2 regions of the Pedobacter sp. 22163 genome follow, and region 1 is predicted to be linked to the other one. Evidence: riboswitches for the same ligand, from Rfam matches in the RefSeq annotation. Region 1 holds a riboswitch; the other holds the start of a gene.
What was found. A riboswitch is a leader RNA that binds a small molecule or an ion and turns the genes downstream of it on or off. The one in region 1 is predicted to bind cobalamin.

Region 1 (7,810 bases):
TCTTGCTACAATTCTTGTACTTGCAGTTTTAATACCGGGTATTTTGCTTTTAAAATTTCAAAAGCGCCAAAAAGCAAAGCACCATAAATCATTGTTCCTTCTAAGAATCTGATCTCGAACGGAATGGCTTTAATTAAACAATCTATAAAACCATTTAAGTTTTGTGTATATAGTGGGTTTTTATACCATGAACCAATATCACTTACAATCCAATGGATGAATACAATTACAATTGTAGATAAAAATAAGCTGGCAATATTTACCTTTTTTAATAAAAAACGACCTGCTAAAACCATTAATGCGATCGCAAGGTATGTCCAAAGTTCCTGAACTAAAAACATATCTACATACTGCTTATAGATCGTTGTATAAAGTACTAAATCGCTTAAAAACAAACTCAATAACGGAAAAGCAAACGCTTTAAGATGATCTTTAAAATATGCTCCTCCAAATAAGGCTACCGCTCCTATTGACGAAAAATTGGCAAACTTTAATTCATCTGAGTTGAATGTTACCAGCAAACGTAAAGCGGTTATTGCCAATATCATTAACAACAAAATTAAAGTACGTGGATTAAATTTTAAATGAGACATGTTATTTCTGGTTAATATTTAAGCAAAGTTAAATTTTTATTAGCGGATATTAAAACTTACGCCTGTATTAAAATTGAAGCCAGGTGTATTGTAGCCAATAATTTCAGTGTATTTTTTGTTCAGGATATTTTTGGCATCAAAAAATAATTTCACACGTTTTTTAGCCAAAGCATATTCTACGTATGCATTTAACAAGTAGTATGATGGCATCTCTTCATTTAAATAAGATATAAAATTGGTATCGAAACGTTTGCCAAAATAACGGAAGTTGACACTTGCATATAAATTGCTCGTAGCCTGCGCACCTGCATTAATGCCGAAGGTGTGTTTTGGTCTGCGGATTAAAAAATTGGTTGTTCCTGTATTTCCTTCTACAAAAGCATAGTAACCATTGATATTGAAAACACTAAATTTTGCAGCTGGCTCAACCTCAAAACCCTTATATTTTTGGTTACCCTGATTAATGTAACCTGTGCTATAAACAATGGCGTCAGTTAAATCGCGTTTGAAACCTGTAACACGTAAAGTAAAGGCTTCATCATCAATGTTTAAGTTTACACCAGCTTCATAATTTTGAGATTTTTCAGGTTTCAAATCCAGATTGGCGCCGTACTGACCGAACAACATATTCAATGTAGGGACTTTGAAAGCTGTAGATACTGTTCCAAATAATTTTACTTCTTTAATGATGTTAATGCTTGGGGTAATCGAATAAGTATAGTTCTCGCCATATTGATCGTGTTTGTTGTAACGTCCGCCTACTTCGAGGTTAAAAATGCTTAAATCATGTAAAAACAATGATCCGTAAGCGGCGAAGATATTGGTTGTTGGGTTTTTGGTGTCGGTAATCAACTTCATTTTTCTATCGTCGATACCTACCAATAAATCTAATTTATTTCCAAGTTTCTGGTTGTAGAATAGATCAACCACATTAAGCTTTCCGAAGTTTAAAAAATTACTTGGAAAACCTGCATAACTAGACTTTACGTCGTTCGAGTTGCTTTGGTGGCTATAATTTAGCGTTATTTTACCGGTATTGAATTTATATTCAGAGTTAAAGCCTGCACTAAACTGTTTTAAAATAGAATTATTGGCAGGTAAACCATCGGTAAATCCATCTTGATCTATTTTATAATCGCCATAGAAATAACGTAAAAACGGATTAACTGAGAAATTTTTGTCGAGTTTGATCCCGAAATTTGCGTTTAAACCATCAGTTTTAAAACCATCTTTATCAAATATAGCTGCACTTCCTGGTGGTACAGCGGCTTCAGAAATTCCGTCGGTTTTCAAATGGGTATAATTGATGTTGTATGAAAAACCTTCTACGCCACCATTTAAGCCGATAGTTCCTTTGTAAGTTTCGAAGCTTCCGGCACTGGCTACACCGTAAATGGTATTTCCTTTAGGTCCACCCTTTTTAGTGATGATATTGATTACTCCCGCAACGGCATCAGATCCATAAATGGTAGACTGCCCACCTTTTAGGATTTCGATATGATCAATCTGATCGATTGAGAATAGACGTAAATCGAAAGTTCCGCTAATACTTGCGGGATCGTTCTGTACGATACCATCAATAAGAACCAGGGTGTAGCCACCAAGTGCGCCCCTTGTAAATATACTTTTGTCCTTGCCCTGATTACTATATCCCCCACTGATAACGATACCAGCTTGCTCGTTCAATAAATCAGGCAATGACTTGCCGTTGCTGCGTTCTAATACTTCGCGGCTGATAATGGTTACCACTTTACCTGTTTGTGATTGTTTCTGATCGTTTTTTGTTGCAGAAATTACAACATCTTTAAGCTGCAAACTGTCTTGAGTTTGAGCATTAGCCACCTGGCTAATCATTAACTGCGCTAGCCCTAAACTGGCTACAGTTAGCATTCTTTTTTTGTTCATTTGATTGTGGTTTTGCCCACAGCCAACAGATAGAAAAGGAAATGAAAATACGAAAAACGTTAAGTATCTCAATCCTAGCTTCAATCCCCGAAAGCTATGAAATTAAATGCTAAAGGCAGGTCTTCTGACTTACTCCCGTTTTTCTGTCTTCCCGTACCGGATAAGCGGAACAGTGACTTATGGATTGAAAAACGTTATTAGAGCTTACAGCTGCGGGACAGTTACAGATTTACACTGTATTCCCTTTTAATCCCAATTTTACATCAGGAACCAAAAGCAGCGCAAATGTAGTAAAAAGAGCGGAGAGAAAGGAGACCGATTAGAAACAGTTTAGCGTCTTAATGGCATATGGTTAAAACGGAGTTGCTTCGGGTTTGATTCGGACTTAAGACAGGGTTGTGACAATAGTACCCGAACAAAATCCGAGGTAAATGTGTAGCTAATACTTCCTAATACCTAATCAATTTTACAACAGGTTTAGCTTTAAGGCTAGCGAAACCATAAAAAAAGGCCTGCACCACTGGCAGACCTTTAAATTCGAGAGGTAATTACTGAATGATATTTTAATGAAATATGGTTAAATCAGGGAAATAGATTTTACTAAAATCAGTTGTTACCCCATCACCACCGTATTTGATTTTTTTAACCAAAGCACCAGTTGATGCATTATAGATGAGTAGATAATTTACAGTAGAAGCTGCGCCATAACCCTGGATTCCGTTAACTACGATATAATCTTTATTCCGATCGTAACGGATAGCACCGTATACCATAAAAGGATCTTCGGTAATATTGATAAATGGTTGCAATAACGATGTTTTATCACCATCAACGTATTTATAAATTGATTTTCCAGCGTGATAAAAAACTGCATTTTCTTTGGTTGACGCGGTAATACGCGTTGGTGCATCAAGACCGAAAGATCCTAAAGCTACTGTTAAGGCAATACCTGCAGTATCTAAGTTATTGTCGATTGCGATTAAACGGCTACCTGTTGAAGCCCAAACTTTGCCATTTGGTGTTTGTGCGAATCCACGGTTAATGTTCGAGAAACTTTTAACCAATGAATAATTGCTCGACGAGATGATTTTTGCTCCATTACTCTGCAACAAATAAACGTTATCTCCTTTTTTCAATATATCGCCTGTATTTACAGCACCAACAGTTGTTAGTTTATTTTGAACGGTAAGTGTATTCAAGTCTATCTGATATACGCCGTCATTTGCACTCACCAAGCCTCTGCTCCCATCAACCTGGATAATACTTCTCCAGTTGCTGGCTTCTTGTACATATCTGGCCTCTTCTTTTAAAGTTTGCTCGTTTATTTTTACAATGGGCCCGTTTATTTTGCTCATCAAATAAATGCTACCGTTAATTATCGACGCAAATTGTAAGGTGCTGGTTTTGGCTGTATTCGATAATATTTTTCCTGGGTTTTCCTTCTCGTATGCCCTGATCGAAAGGGTATCATCGCCATAACGGTAAAAGCTTACTGCACCTGCGCTCTGTCCGTAAGATCCCTCGCCGATTACGAAGAAACCATTTTCATATTTTCCTGCTACCGGATCCATCTGTATGTCTTCTACATTGTCTTTTTTACAAGAATAAAGACCTGTTATTAAAAGAACTGCAGTTACAAATAATGGCTTAAAGTTGAATTGTTTCATAGGGTGTTATTTATTTTTTAAAAGTTTAAGATCTACCGCTCCACTGAATTCTGTAGAAATCTCACCGATGTAGCGCGAACGGTCGTTATCATTATCTGGACTAAAGGGATTACCGTTACTGTTTTGGCCTGTGTAAACCTTTACAAAGTCGATACTGCTTAAGGTTACTTTTTTACCTGTAGCATCAACAGCCCAATCGATATCGAAGGTGTTGTATCCTCTGCCAAATTGTTCCTGTAGGCTTGCATATTCGCTCGATCCATTGTCGGCGTAACCAAAGCCCAATGGTTTATTGGTAATGATTTCTCCTGGGGTGAGTGTATTTTTGACCAAGGTTCCGGTAAAGGAAATTTCATTCATAGTAGCCCATGAAGGGAAATAATCTTGCGTGTGAAATTGATTTTTCAATACAAGCCCCTCTTTTCCCTGATTGTCCGTCCAGCGGACATCATCCGTTAATTTCAATGGTTTGTAATAGGTGATTTTGTAATTCTTGATGGTAGCCTGATCGTTATATTCACTTCCGGCTAGTTCGTACCACACATCATCAGGCAAACCGTTTTTATTCAGATCTTGCATTACACATACAATGCCTGGCTCTGAAAATTCCATGCCAACACCGATAAGCGGATTGCCGTAAATCCCAAGGTCTGCTCCAGTTGCATTGGTTATACTGTGATCGAAGCCGAATATAATATAACCGCCAAAACCTCCCAGTGAAACTAAGCCATTACCTGCGTTGCCAATTAGGATATCAGTTTTAACAAGGTCGTTGGTAAACTGCCCTGGAGCTTGCTTAAATTCATATATTTTATTGAGGTATGGCGATTGGTTAACCGTAGGTTTATCTCCTTCCCCATCTTTATCAACTGCATTTTCCTTCTTACAGGAAAGAAGTACAGCAGATAAAAGTGCTAAGATTACTATTGATTTTATTTTCATCAGCTTATTTATTTAATGCCCAGATCTACTGCGCCTTTAACTTCGGTTGAAACTTCTCCAAGGAGTGTATTTCCTTTTTCTCTTTGCCCGGTATAAACTTTTACGAAATCGATGGTTTGCAATACGATTTTCTTCCCGGTTTGATCAACGGCCCAATCAAGATCAAAACTGTTGTATCTTTTAGTGGCATAATCATCTGCTATCGACCAACTATCGGTATAACCCCATGCAAATGCACTGTTAATGAAAATGCTGCCGTTTTTACCCCAGGTGGATGGAAGCAAGGTGCCTTTTAATGTTAATTTTTCCTGGTTAGGGGCAAATTCAGGGTAGAAATTGTGTTTGTGAAAATTGTTTACATCGTAGGTTCCGCTGCCGCCTTGATTGTCTGTCCAGCTTACATTGGCAAAACCTTTCGGGTTGATGTAGGTAATTTCGTAGTTTTTAACCGTAAGCGGGTTGTTGTATTCGCTGCCGGCGAGCTCATACCATTCATCATCTGGTTTACCGTTTCCATTCGCATCCTGACTCACCATTACGATCCCTGGCTCAGCAAAAGGAGTTGTACCACCGATCGGATTACCATAAATGGCGAGGTCGGCACCTGTATTGTTTACTACCGAGTGATCGAATCCAAAAATCACATAACCCCCAAAACCGCCAAGGGTAACCATACTGGTTTTACTTACATCGCCAATAATTTTTTGTGCACCTGCTAGGCTTCCTAAACCTTCGTTGATAAACTGGCCAGGTGCAGGTAAATATTCAAAAACAGTAGTGATAAATTTTGTACTGTTTGGGGTGATTTCTACCACAGGAACCGGAACACTTACCGTGTATTTATGCGAAAATGATCCTGCGCTGTTACTTGCAGTATATTCAATTACATAAGTGCCAGCTTTTAATGGAGTAAAGTCGTAGTTATAGGCACTGCTTACTACTGTGCCATCAAGTTTCCATTGGTGAGTAAAGCCTTTTCCATCATTTGTTCCAGCTGCAAAGGCAGTTTTGGTATTCACTTGTCCGGTCATCGTTTCTCCTTTAATAAAGAGGTTAACATCAGGAACGGCTTCATTATCTTTTTTACAGCTATGTGCCAGTGTAGCAACACCAAGCATTAATATGAGGTAACTTTTTTTCATTTATGTGTTTTGTAATAGTGTTTATTCTATGTGCAATTGTTAATGTGCTTTTTATTCGTATTTATAATTGTAATTGAATACAGCATGTTGTGGCAATGCGCCAGTCTCAAAACTGAATTTTACTTTTCCATCTGTTCCAACACAGTATGCTGATCCTGTGGTGCTGCCATAACTGTTAGCATCTACAACGATCACTTCTTTATTGAATGGATTTATAGTTAATCCGTACGGTATATTTATGTTCTGACCACTTGTAATTAAATTTGCACCAATGGCACCAGTTATGGTATTAAACGATTTAATTTCAGGGCTGGAGTAAATGTCTTTAGCTATATAAGCAGTTGAACCATTAATGGTAACTATGCCCAGATCATAACCATACGAACCTGTTTTGGTATCGCTGACACTATTAATTCTATCGAGGGATGGATCGTTATTGATGATATAATCGTTCCAGCACACCACAAATAAATCACCGTTATCTGCAGTTTGTATTCTTACCGGGTTATTGTTTACTGTAATGTCTTTAGTTTTAGTAAAGGTTGCGAGATCAATTACCGATACTTTGTTTTTAGCTCCATTTTGATAAAAAGGGTGTGATGAATTGCACACATATAGTTTTCCATTAGCTATTGCCAATTGTTCAAGTCCTTCTGAAAGCATTATTTCACCATCAATTGCCATTGTTGCGGTATCGATACGGCTCACTTTACCATCATAACGCGATACATAAGCTTTGTTTTTATAAAAGGCAACAAACCTTGGTATATAACCATCAGTTGCTGAATTGAATGAAATCCTTTTTAGCGATTTGCAGGTTTTGATATCAATAATATCCAGAAAAGATTGTTTGGTGCTTTGTATGCCTGCTACAACACAGTACATCTTACTGCCATATTGCTGTAAATCGTTTGCGGTTTCGCCGAGCGATGTGCCATTTACCTGTTTGTAATAATCGGCTATTGTTGCTTTTGTCGCAACATCATAGTAAGAAATGGCACTATTGCCGTTACCCATTAATCCTTCGCAGAGCATATAAATGCCTTTGGTATCTGTAATGATCTGTTTTTTTTCCACTATCTCTGTTCTATCCTTTTTACAGGCTGAAATAGAAACAGCCGTTGCGGCGAGGATAATTAAAATGTGTTTTTTGTAAAATTTGCTCATGGTTTATATTTAATTTGAAAATGCAATGTGTGCAGGGATATCGCCGGTAGTAACCGACCATTTTAATCGCCCTTCGGGGCTGTAGCAATGTAATTTGCCTGGGCTAACATAATCTTTGGCATCGGTTACGTAAACGTCCTTACTAATGGGGTTAACCGCAATTCCGTAAGGAATTTTAATGTCTTTTTCAGTGCCATCATTGATGAATTTGCGATCCATCACGGTTTCATCTTTCGTATTGATCATGTTGTACGTAATCTTGTTCTTGCCTTCGATGTAATTCCATTCGGTGCTGTAGATGTAGGCGTAATCATCATCTATCACGAGGTTGCTGGCCGCAATATTGAATACCTTTTTAATCTGATCGGTTTGGGTATCGATTACAAAAAGCTTA
Region 2 (7,810 bases), on a different contig from region 1:
CAAAAATTATCCAGAAGCAACATTTTCTGTAATTAACAAAGAGAATTATTTAGACTTTATATTATAAATGTTAGACCCTACCTTATTGCTCGATTTAGTGAAAATGCAAATGCCTTACGGAAAATACAAAGGTTACCTGATCTGTAATATCCCCGAAAGTTATTTGCTTTGGTATAAGGATAAAGGTTTCCCGAAAGGCAAACTGGGCGATTTAATGGCTACGATGTTCGAGATCCGGGTAAATGGTTTAGAGTATCTGTTAACGCCGTTGAAAAATGGACAACGATAATTAAGCTCGAGAAGTAAATCAATCATCTAATAACTGTGATTGTCATCCTGAGCGGAGTCGAAGGACCTAAAACGATCTTCCTCCTGAACTTGTTTCAGGATCTACTTCACAAAACTCACTTAATAGATGCTGCAATAAATCCGATAGCCATCGGATCAGCTCGACGAATCGGGTAAATTCCCGCGGATCAAAAGATTTTCGCAGAAAAATCTGCGGGAAACAAATCTATATCTCACAGCCATTTTCACCACAAACCGCATCATCATTTTTATTTAATGAAGTTAGCGTGGTTTTGGGTTGAGTTTCTTTCCACTCCGTAAAACTTTGGGTAAGCGCATCGGTAAAAGCCTGCACGGGTTGAGCACCCGAAACGCCGTACTTGCGGTCCATCACAAAATAAGGAACTCCTCTGATGCCTAAATTCTGACTTTCATAAATATCGTAACGAACAGCCTCAGCAAACTCATTTCCATTCAGAACTGATTCTGCCTCATCTTTATCCAAACCAATTTCTACAGCAAGATCAATCAAAACACTCGTTTCACCGATATTTTTGCTGTTTACAAAATGTGCTTCAAACAGTTTTTCTTCGGCTAAATCCTGAAGATTATGTTTTGCCGCCAAATGGATCAAACGATGTGCATTGAAGGTATTGGCAGGGATATTTGTATCAAAATCTATCTTCAAACCAGCATTTGCAGCCATATCCACAACCTGTTTAGTCATTTGCTTAGCTTGCTCGATTGGCATTCCCTTACTCCGCGAAAGGTAATCGTACACCGATTCGTTATTGGTATTGTGATACGCTGGATTGAGCTGATAGCTCTTCCAATCCACCTCAATTTCATTTTTGAAAGGTAATTTTTCTATCGCCTGTTCAAAATGTCTTTTCCCTATATAGCAAAACGGACACATTACGTCCGACCAGATTTCTACTTTCATAGCACAAAATTAAGGTGATTATACTTGCCTATAGTAAGGCCAAAGTAAAAAGCCACTATCGTTTAGGATAGCGGCTCATATCTCAATAAAGTTTATATCTAGATATCGTCATTTCAACCGCAGTGTTCCAAAGGAACTCCTTTGGAGGAGAAATCTTTGGACTATGTTAAAGATTTCTCTCCCGAAGCTTCGGGACTACGCTTCAGTCGAAATGACAACCCTTATATTAGATTTAACAATCAATTATAACTACTTGTACAACTGGTTAAATATCAGTTTAAAAGTACCGTGCGTTTGCGCTCGAAAAGCAATTTCTGGCCCAAAGGCAAGCAATTTACCCTTGCCAACCTTTGCTTCAAAAGCAGTTACCCCATCTTGCAGGTAAGCCTGCCCCCAGGCCCAGCCGCTGCGCAGCGGGGTGGCATTTTCGAACCACATTAAAGGTTTAATCTTTCCAGCCACAATGGCATCGCCTGTGAGCTTAAAAACGGGGCTATTGTCAAAATATACGTCAGCTTCCTTTTCCATGCCCCAGGTTGTTGGTAAAGTTGTATCTACACCAACATTTAAAACACTTCCCGGAACATAATATTTTTCAGCAGGCAATCTCTTTTCCTCTCCGTTTACAATTTCAACCATTGCATTCCGAACCGGAAGATTTAAGTGATAAGCTAAATTGGTGCTGCTGCCAATGGTTACAATATTCCCTCCCGCTTCCAAAAATTTCTTTAATTCTGGGATCGATTTGTCTGCAGTAATCCTTCCCAAACGGTTTCTAAACTCTTGAGGAACTTCTTCTGCCTTTGGTGCAAAAGACCTGTTTCCAAACCCTCCTCCTTGTACCGATGGTATTGCGCCACCCACAAAAACAATTACATCGTATTTAGATTTTAAGTTCCCGGCATCTATATCCTGTGGATAAATTACTGTTGCATTATAATGGTATTGCTCCATTAAAAATCGCACCCACCCTGAGGCCATAGAACCTCCATAGGTATCCCAAAGGGCAATTCTTCCGGCAGAGATTTTAATTTTATCTTTTGGTGCAGCAGCACTTTTTAGTTTGATGTTTGCTTTTTCCAATATTGATTTCCCCGCTGACGAAACATAAAAATCGCCATTATCAGCCGAACGGTAAACTTCAATTTTATTTTTCAAAAGGTCGTTCACCGCAGTATAAGAATCATTTTGTGCTGCGCTTAACATATAGCTAGATCCGTTAGGTAATTTATTATCTGACTTTAATAAAGCACCGTAAGGATTTTTCTCAAACGGCCCTGAAAAATCATCGAGAATCCGATCAAATTTCACATCCATTAAATAAGCCAAGGTCCATCCTGCAGCATCATATGGCGGAATTGGCGCACCCCCATCGTATTTAAAATCGTTTGGGTGATCTTGCGGCTCGAACATATCCAAAACGTGCGGACGAAAAGCCTGATCGGTTTTTACGACATAACTTCCGGCAGGATAATTTTTTCCTGCAACGGCAAATGAAGCGGTTGCTTTTTGAACCACGATACCTGTTCTGATCAAAGCATTTAAAAATTTAACGGCAGAATTAAAATCCGGCTGATCGGCACTTAAAATATATCCACGCGGATCTCTGTTTGCGGGAGCCTTCATCACCGTATCAAAAGCTTTCATGCTGATTTGGCGTCTTGGTCCAAAATCGGTATCTCCGCTTGCTGCGGCCGTACTTTTTTCACCTTTTGCCGCGTTATTAATGGCTTCTATTTTTTTAGGAGAAAAAGACCAGGTATCTTTTTTACCACGTTCTATCGAATTTCTGCCCATCTGGTAAATATTGTACAATAATTCGTCGCGATAACGTTGTGCGTAATTTAAAACGGCATAGTTTAACGATACTGAATAGTCAATCGAGTTTTTAAAGTACCATTTCCTCGGGGTAATCGGGTTTGGTGAATCGCCGTTCGGTAATAATCTCGAAGGAACTAAGGGAATTTCAGAAGGTGTAGGGTTCCCAATAATTTCAGTCAAGAGCCCAATCATGTTATGAAAATAAGTGGTGGTTCTTAAACCGCCATTGTACCAGGTCGAGTAAACCGATCCTCCACGTTGGGTATAACCAGGTTTGTTTTCTACATTCATACGGTTGTGCATGGCCGCACCAACGGCATCTAAACTGGTTAACAGCGTTGGGTCGAAAACATAATTGAAGGGATCGCGGTAGGGAGGACCTGCTACAACCGTTCCTGCCGGACCAGCCTGGTGGTGGTTATACATAATCTGCGGAATCCATTCCACAAAAAGCTGGCGGCCAATATTCTGCGTTTCTTTAAGGTTCAACATAAAGAAATCGCGGTTGTTATCATGACCTGCATATTTTTCATACAAAACAGGCAAACCTGAGGTTGTTCTTTTCTTGAGATCCTTCTCTCTCATGTACCAATTGCTCACCAGTTCTTGCCCGTCAGGATTAGCATGGGTAAACAAAATGATTACATTATCCAAAATACGCAGGGTCTCGGGGTCTTTTCTGGAGGCAAACTCATAGGCGGTTTCAATCAGCTGATGTGCACCCACCACCTCGTTGGCGTGCAAGCCACCGTCTATCCAAACTACTGCTTTACCTTCCTGGGCCAATGCTTTTGCCTGCTCAGGTGTAATTTCTGCATGCGCCAGCTGTTGCGAAATTTGCTTGTAACGGTCTAATTTCTTCAGGTTTTCTGGTGAAGAAACAATCAACATGTATTGACTTCTTCCTTCTTCGGTTTTGCCAATATCAACCAGTTTAATGCGGTCAGAACTTGCCGCAAGTTTCTTAAAATAAGCTTCTGTTTGGGTATAATTGGCCAATTGATAATCGTCGCCGATATCAAAACCAAAATGTGCTTTTGGCGTTGGCACTTCCTGCGCCAGCACCGCACAGCTATTTACCATTAAAAAAGCAATACAAAGCTTTTTAAAGTAGATTTTTATCATAATAAAGTTTAGTTAGGTAATCAAATATAATAGAGAATAAACGCTAAAAACAGCTTGCTGTAAATTTGTTACAAGTTTTAAATCCTAATCCATACATTTGTCCTGATGTAAGTTCTTAACTTTATTTTTCATCAACCGATACAGGTTCCCGGAATTACACCCGGGATTAATAGGGAATCGTGTGCAAATCACGAGCTGTCGCGCAACTGTAAATTCTGTCTTTTTGTTAAAAGACAACGGTCTTATCATTCATGCCACTGTGCCGTTTACCGGGATGGGAAGGCGATAAGATCGGGAATAAGTCAGGAGACCTGCCTATATTGAATTGACGGTGCTTTCGCGTTATAAAGTAATTGGTCAGGTCTGATTGTACACCATAAAATTAACCATTTTATATGCTTGCTTTAAGCTTTTTGCTGATGAGTAGGCTGTTTGTGCGCTAACCTTTCCTTTTTTATTTTTAACAAAAAACATTATAAAATATTGCTTTAAGGGCTTTTAAACGATTTATTTACTTAATCTTTAAAAGAGATGCTAACGCAAAATCTGGGCTATCCGCGAATAGGTAGCCAAAGGGAATTAAAGAAAATCTGCGAAAATTACTGGGCAGATAAAACTGGGTACAAAAATGTACTTCAGGTGGGAAAAAACATTCGCCACGAAAACTGGAACCTTCAAAAAGAAGCCGGAATTGATATCATTCCTTCGAACGACTTTTCTTTTTATGATCATGTGCTCGATCATTCTTTAACTTTTGGAGCCATCCCGAAAAGGTACAACGAAGTGATATTGAAAAAAGGAAATTCCGAGCTTGATCTCTATTTTGCAATGGCAAGAGGTTATCAGAAAGAGGGATTAGATGTGGTAGCGATGGAAATGACCAAATGGTTTGATACCAATTACCATTACATCGTTCCTGAGTTTTACAAAGACCAGCCTTTTAAACTTTTCTCTACCAAAATTATCGATGAGTTTTACGAGGCAAAACAATTGGGTATTACCACCAAGCCTGTTTTAATCGGTCCTGTTTCTTATCTATTATTGGGAAAAGAAAAGGAAACTGGCTTTGAAAAGATCGATCTGATCAAAAATCTCCTTCCTGTTTATATCGAAATATTATCCCGCTTGCATGCTTTGGATGTAGAATATATTCAGTTTGATGAACCTTTTTTGACTTTAGACCTTACCGAAAAAGACAAAAAAGCTTACGAATATGCCTATAAAGAGATCAGGAAAGCTTTTCCTGGATTAAAAATTGTTTTGGCTACGTATTTCGAAGGCCTGGGCAATAATTTAGATTTAACTACTTCATTGCCGATAAATGTTTTACATATCGATTTGGTGCGTGCAGAAGATCAGTTAAATGATGTTTTAGCTTCGTTAAAAGAAGATACCATCCTTTCGTTAGGTTTGGTAGACGGAAGAAACATCTGGAAAAATGATTTCGAGAAATCCGTTTCAATCATTAATCAAGCTGTTGAGAAAAGAGGCCTGGATAAAGTATGGATCGCCCCATCTTGTTCCCTAATCCACTCACCGGTTGATTTAGACAATGAAACCAATGAACAAAACCTATCGGCAGAAATTAAACAGTGGTTGGCTTATGCGAAACAAAAAATTACGGAGGTAGCTACCTTAAAAAAACTGATCACCAACGAAAGCCCTGCATCTACCCTGCAAAAACTTGAGGAAAATAAGATCGCGATTGCCAACCGTAAAGTTTCTAAAATCATCCACAATCCCGAAGTTAAACAACGCGTTTTAGGATTAAAAGAGCAGGATGCCGAACGTTTAAGTCCATTTTCGAGCAGAAAAATCAAACAACAGGAACTCAATCTGCCAAGATACGCCACTACAACCATCGGATCGTTTCCGCAAACGGCTGAGGTAAGAAGCTGGAGGGCAAAGCTTAAAAACGGAACTTTTACAGTTGAAGAATATGATGATCTCATTGCGAAAGAAACCGCAAAAGCTGTAAACTGGCAGGAAGAAATCGATCTGGATGTTTTGGTTCATGGCGAATTTGAACGCAACGATATGGTTGAATACTTCGGCGAGCAACTTGATGGTTTTGCCTTTTCCAAAAATGGCTGGGTACAAAGTTATGGCTCGCGCTGCGTAAAACCACCCATTATTTTTGGCGATGTTTCTCGTCCGAAACCCATGACGGTAAAATGGACCGCCTATGCACAGTCGCTTACCTCAAAATACATGAAAGGTATGCTCACAGGTCCTGTAACCATCCTACAATGGTCGTTTGTGCGCAATGATCAACCACGATCAGAAACCTGCACTCAAATTGCCCTGGCCATCCGTGATGAAGTTTGCGACCTGGAAAATGCAGGGATAAAAATCATTCAGATTGATGAGCCAGCCATTAGAGAAGGTTTACCATTGCGCAAAGCTGATTGGCAAAACTATTTAAACTGGGCGGTTAAAGCCTTTAAAATTTCAGCGAGCGGCGTGAAAGATGATACACAGATCCACACGCACATGTGTTACTCGGAATTTAACGATATCATCCAAAACATTGCCGATATGGATGCCGACGTAATCACCATCGAAACCTCACGTTCACAAATGGAATTATTAGACGCATTTGCCGATTTTAAATATCCAAACGAAATTGGCCCAGGTGTATACGATATTCACTCTCCAAGGGTTCCGAAGAGGGAAGAAATGGTTCAATTGCTCAAAAAAGCAAAGGCTGTTATTCCCTCCGGGCAACTCTGGGTAAACCCTGATTGTGGTTTAAAAACCCGTGGATGGGACGAAACCAAAAAGGCCTTAATAGAAATGGTCGAAGCTGCCAAAGAAATGCGTAAAACTGAAGCGGTAGTTGCTGCAGATCTTCAGGTGAATTAATTCTTATTTTTGCCATGGAAGTAGAGGGAACACAGATTCTCGCTAATCCATATCATCATGGCCAACCTTTACTTTGGCAATTTTCTGGTAAAAATAACTAGAAACTTGCCAAAGCTTTTTACAGCACCTATATTTAACCCATGACCCTAGAAGAAAGAATAGAAAATTCTAAAACCAGCATTTTCAAAGCCGTTTTCCCAAATACAACAAACCACTACGATACCCTTTTCGGCGGAACAGCCATGCATTTAATGGACGAAGTTGCTTTTATTACTGCAACCCGTTTTAGCCGTCAGATTATGGTTACCGTAAGCAGCGACAGGATAGATTTTAAAAAACCGATCCCAGCAGGTACAATCGTAGAGCTTATCGGCAAGGTAAATCATGTGGGCAATACCAGTTTAAAGGTTAATGTAGAAATTTATATCGAACAGATGTATGCCGAAGGAAGAGAATTGGCCGTTCATGGCGATTTTACTTTTGTGGCCATTGATGAAAATAAAAAGCCAGTTCAAGTGATTAAATAATCTTATAAGCTATGGCCAAAAAGATGTAAAAATCATAATGCCTAAATTTTTAAATTTGATTATGGAACAGCGACTTTCTGAAGAAGACTTAAAAAATATTGCCAAGCAACTGGGTTGTCCTGAAGGCGAACACGGTATTAAAACAGGTGAAATGATGCATGCCAATAATATCGGCATGACTACTTCCGCTATCGAGGCATTAGATCTTCAAAGCAATGAAACTGTTTTAGAAATTGGTCAT

Region 2: it holds a riboswitch for cobalamin, as region 1 does, so the genes downstream of both, metE (5-methyltetrahydropteroyltriglutamate--homocysteine S-methyltransferase) here and ACTJKN_RS00810 (TonB-dependent receptor plug domain-containing protein) in region 1, are expected to answer to the same signal.

Annotation. Positions count from the first base shown of each region.
Region 1 covers NZ_JBQEPM010000001.1:187,996-195,805, reverse strand. The annotation lists gene ACTJKN_RS00815 (DUF6580 family putative transport protein) at 6-593, opposite strand; gene ACTJKN_RS00810 (TonB-dependent receptor plug domain-containing protein) at 633-2,498, opposite strand; cobalamin riboswitch at 2,596-2,788, opposite strand; gene ACTJKN_RS00805 (DUF5074 domain-containing protein) at 3,062-4,165, opposite strand; gene ACTJKN_RS00800 (PKD domain-containing protein) at 4,172-5,107, opposite strand; gene ACTJKN_RS00795 (PKD domain-containing protein) at 5,116-6,249, opposite strand; gene ACTJKN_RS00790 (YncE family protein) at 6,301-7,416, opposite strand; gene ACTJKN_RS00785 (YncE family protein) at 7,426-7,810, opposite strand, start outside.
Region 2 covers NZ_JBQEPM010000009.1:181,474-189,283, reverse strand. The annotation lists gene ACTJKN_RS21920 (ATP-binding protein) at 1-67, shown strand, start outside; gene ACTJKN_RS21915 (DUF3820 family protein) at 68-289, shown strand; gene ACTJKN_RS21910 (DsbA family oxidoreductase) at 515-1,231, opposite strand; gene ACTJKN_RS21905 (M14 family metallopeptidase) at 1,481-4,177, opposite strand; cobalamin riboswitch at 4,303-4,510, shown strand; gene metE (5-methyltetrahydropteroyltriglutamate--homocysteine S-methyltransferase) at 4,709-7,042, shown strand; gene ACTJKN_RS21895 (acyl-CoA thioesterase) at 7,183-7,569, shown strand; gene ACTJKN_RS21890 (class I SAM-dependent methyltransferase) at 7,631-7,810, shown strand, end outside.